DNA from 2 places in the Erysipelatoclostridium sp. An15 genome. Region 2 is predicted to be linked to the other one. Evidence: predicted binding sites of a transcription regulator. Region 2 holds the regulator's gene; the other holds the start of a gene.
The links. The regulator HrcA, encoded in region 2, represses chaperone genes, less so after heat shock. The targets are predictions, from matches to a motif close to TTTTAGCACTNNNNNNNNNNNAGTGCTAAAA.
Positions count from the first base shown of each region.

Region 1: B5E92_RS10850 (co-chaperone GroES) is a predicted target of HrcA. The motif match lies at 1,149-1,179, and genes of this name have one in related genera.

Region 1 covers NZ_NFLA01000035.1:16,985-19,415, forward strand. The annotation lists gene B5E92_RS10845 (MATE family efflux transporter) at 1-1,037, shown strand, start outside; gene B5E92_RS10850 (co-chaperone GroES) at 1,198-1,458, shown strand; gene groL (chaperonin GroEL) at 1,473-2,431, shown strand, end outside.
Region 2 covers NZ_NFLA01000022.1:11,984-14,414, reverse strand. The annotation lists gene hemW (radical SAM family heme chaperone HemW) at 1-636, shown strand, start outside; gene hrcA (heat-inducible transcriptional repressor HrcA) at 797-1,849, shown strand; gene grpE (nucleotide exchange factor GrpE) at 1,861-2,415, shown strand.

The sequences.
Region 1 (2,431 bases), on a different contig from region 2:
CTTTAGGTATTGCTTCTAGTATTTTTGCCACGATTGTGGGGGTTGTTTTTACACCAATGATTTTAAGTTTGGTAAAAGTAGATGCTGCAGTAATTGATCAAAGTATTACATATTTGAGAATTTATTTTTTAGGGGTATCCGGGTTAATAATTTATAATATGGTAAGTGGAATTCTAAGAGCTGTTGGAGATTCTAAACACCCATTATATTTTTTAATTGTATCATCATTTATTAATATTGTATTAGATTTATTATTTGTTGTTGTTTTTAAAATGGGGATTGCTGGAGTAGCAATCGCAACTTCAATTGCTCAAGTAGCTAGTGCATTATTGTCAATCTATGTTTTAGTAACTAGTAAAGAATCATATCGATTAGAAATTTCTAAAATAAAATTTTATTATGAAGATTTAAGAAAGACAATTAAAATAGGAATGCCTAGTGCAATGCAAAATGCAGTTGTTTCTTTTTCTAACATTATTATGCAAACAAATATTAATGTATTTGGTGCATATGCAATGGCTGGAAATGGTTCATATACTAAAATTGATGGTTTTGCAATTTTGCCGGTTATCAGTTTATCAATGGCATTAACAACTTTTGTGGGTCAAAATAAAGGCGCTGGAAATTATGATAGAATTAAACAAGGGGCTAAAATAGGGACTTTAATTAGTTGTGGGACAATTCTTGTATTGAGTGTATTAGTTGTTTTTTCAGCACCATATTTATTACAGATCTTTTCATCAAATCCTAAAGTTATTGAATATGGTTTAATAATGATGCGCTGTTTAGCACCTGGATATTTATTTTTAACACTTTCACAGGTCATTTGTGGTATTTTAAGAGGAGTAGGAAAGACAAACATCCCTATGGTTGTTTTAATAGGGTGCTGGTGTGTTTTTAGAGTTATCTGGGTTATGATAACTACTAACTTATTCCATAATATAGTCTTTGTTGATCTTGGCTGGCCTGTTTCATGGGTGTTAAGTACTACGATTTTAATTATTTATTATTATAAAGCTAATTGGTTGGAAGAATAGCGGTTTTTAAATCGCTATTTTTTATATTTTTATATTGAAAAGTAGAATTTTGGAATATAAATAAATTTTTTAGCACTTGGGTTGACAAAGTGCTAAAAAGTATTATAATAATTTTAGCACTAAGATATGGCAAGTGCTAAAGATAAAAGGAGTGATTAACATGATTAAGCCATTACATGATAATGTTATTTTAAAAAAAGAAGAAGTAGAAAATAAAACATCTAGTGGAATTATTTTAACAACTGAAACTAAAAAGGAACCAGGTGTTGCTAAAGTTGTTGCATTAGGTCCTGATTGTAAAGCTGATATTAAAGTAAATGATAAAGTTGTATATAAAGAATATTCAGGAACTAATATTAAAGTTGATGATGTAGAATATATTGTAATTGAAGAAAAGGATATTTTAGCTTGTATAGCTTAAGGAGGTAATTTAAGATGGCAAAAGAAGTAAGATTTTCAAGTGATGCTCGTAAAGCAATGTTGAAAGGGGTAAATACTTTAGCTGATGCTGTTTGTATTACTTTAGGACCTAAAGGTCGTAATGTTGTATTGGAAAAAAGTTATGGTTCACCATTAATTACTAATGATGGTGTTAGTATTGCAAAAGAAATTGAATTAGAAGATAAATTTGAAAATATGGGTGCAAAATTAGTATATGAAGTTGCTAATAACACAAATGATGTTGCTGGTGACGGTACTACTACTGCTACAATTTTGGCTCGTAATATGATTGTTAATGGAATGAAAGCTGTTGACAAAGGATGTAATCCAGTATTAATGCGTGAAGGTATTGAATATGCAAGTAAAGAAGTTGCAAAAACAATTTTAAAAAATTCACGTCAAGTTGAAACAAGCAGTGATGTTGCTAGTGTTGCTACTATTTCAGCAGGAAGTAAAGAAATTGGTGATTTAATCGCTAAAGCAATGGATAAAGTTGGTCGCGATGGAATTATCAATGTTGATGAAAGTAATGGTTTTGATGATGAATTAGAAATCAGTGAAGGTATGCAATATGATAAAGGTTATGTATCTCCATACATGGTTTCTGATCGTGAAAAAATGACTGTTGAATTAGAAAATCCATATGTATTAGTAACTAATTCAAAAATTAATAATCTTCAAGAAATCTTACCAGTACTTGAACAAGTATTGAAAACAAATCAACCATTATTAATTATTGCTGAAGATTATGAAAATGAAGTAATTTCTACTTTAGTTTTAAATAAATTACGTGGTACATTCAATGTTGTAGCTACAAAAGCTCCTGGATTTGGTGATAACCAAAAAGAAATGTTACAAGATATTGCTGCATTAACAAATGCTAAATTCTACAACAAAGATTTAAATATGAAATTAGAAGATCTTCAATTAGATGAGTTAGGAACAATTAAAAA
Region 2 (2,431 bases):
ATTGATTTAATGTATGGACTACCAAAACAGACTTATCAGGATATAAAAGCAGATTTACTGGAAGTTTCTAAATTAAATATTCAGCATATTTCTTATTATGCATTAATTTTAGAAGATCATACTGTTTTAAAAAATCAGGATTATCATTTATTGGATGAAGAAACAGAGTTACAAATCAATCGCATGATTGATAATGAACTTGCAGCGCTTGGTTTTTATAAATATGAAATTAGTAATTTTGCAAGACCAGGTTATCAATCAATTCATAACTTAGCTTATTGGCATTATGATAATTATTATGGGATTGGAATAGGTGCTAGTGGTAAGGTTGATGATTGTTTATATGAACATAATCGGAATTTAAATGCTTATTTAAAAAGGAAAAATATTATTGATAAAACTACTTATTCTAAAGAAGATACAATGTTTAATCATTTGATGATGTCACTTAGATTAACAGCTGGATTGGATCTAAATGAATTTAAAAGAAGATATGGTGTTACTGTTATGGATGTTTATCCTGATGCGCTTTTAAAGCATTTGAAGTTAAAAACGTTGGTTATTGAAAATGACCATTTAAAATGTAATGAGGAATCGATATATTTATTAAATAATATTTTGATCGATTTTTTATAAAAGAGGCAGCTTGATAGCTTGTATTCATTAATATTTTTGATGAATATAGGATATTTAGCTGTTTTTTTATTTTTTAGCACAAAGATGTTGACAGTGCTAAAAAAAGATGTATAATGTATTTAGCACAAAGGAAAGATGAGTGCTAAGGGTGGTGAAACTAATGCTAACAGCAAGGCAATTATTAATATTTAAATGTATTGTTGATGAGTTTATTGAAACTGCAGAACCAGTAGGCTCAAAGACATTGATGAATAAATACCAATTGCCATATTCAAGTGCAACCATTCGAAATGAGATGAGTAATCTTGAAGAATACGGGTATATTGAAAAAACTCATACTTCTTCAGGACGAGTTCCTTCGATTGAAGGTTATCGTTTTTATGTTGATAATCTAGCAAAGCATGATTTAGATGAAGGTGTAAAAAACCAGGTGGCTCAGATTTTTAGTGATCGTCATCGCAGCTTGAATGAAATTATTCAAGATAGCTGTGAGATGTTAAGTGATTTAACTCATTTAACATCAGTGGTTTTAGGACCTGATTCTAGCTTTGATACATTACAGCAAATAAGTGTTGTGCCATTAAATGAAAATCGAGTAACTGCGATTATTATTACTAATCAAGGACATGTTGAAAATAAAATTTTCGATATTAACCGTGAGCATAAGATGGAAGACTTATTAAGCTGTGTTGGCGTTATGAATGATTTGTTGATTGGAACTCCAATCGATCAGATTGCATTTCGTTTAGAAAGAGATGTAAAACCGATTTTGTCAGTTAAAATCAAGGAACATGAAGAATTATTCAATGCTTTTCTTGAAGCGTTTGTTCGTTTTGCTTCTAGCAACGTTTACTTTTCAGGAAAAGAGAATATGTTGTACCAGCCAGAGTATAACGATGTTAATAAGTTGAGAAGAATCGTTAGTGCATTTGAAAACTCTCAAGTATGGAATTTCTTACAGCCTTTATCCAATGAAGAAGGGGTTACGGTAAGAATTGGTTCTGATTCACCAATAAATGAAATTGAAGATGTTTCTGTTATTTCTGCTTCATTTAAGACCGGAGAAAGAACCAAGGGATCTATTTCAGTAATTGGGCCGACAAGGATGCCATATGAAAAAGTAGTTTCCTTAGTAGAGTATATTTCAAAGAATATTGAAGAAGCTTTCTTTGAAGAATTTGATGAGACAGATGATGATTCAAACGATGAATAGAGGTGAATATAATGAGCGATAAAGAAAATAATGTAGTAGACGAAACAGCAGAAGAAACTACTGAAGAAGTAGTTGAAGAAACAGAAAATATTGATGAAGATAAAGAAAAATCGGCTGAACAGCAAATTAATGATTTGATGGAAGAAGTAAATGCTTGGAAAACAGATTATTATAAAGTATTTGCAGATATGGAAAATCTTAAAAAGAGATTGCAAAATGAACATGCAAATGCCATGAAATTTATGATGCAATCATTTATTGAACAGTTATTACCGGTTGTTGATAATTTTGAAAGATCATTAGCAATCGTTAATCCAAGTGATGAAATCAAGAACTTTTTAAAGGGTTATGAAATGATCTATTCTCAATTGATGGAAGTTTTAAAAGCTCAAGGAGTTACAGTGATCAAAGCTGAAGGTGAAGAATTTGATCCTAATTTCCATCAAGCTGTAATGACAGTTAAAGATGAGAATTTTAAACCAAATATGGTTGTTGAAGAATTACAAAAAGGATATATGTTAAAAGATCGCGTTATTCGTGCATCTTTAGTAAAAGTTAGTGAGTAATAGGAGGAATGTTATT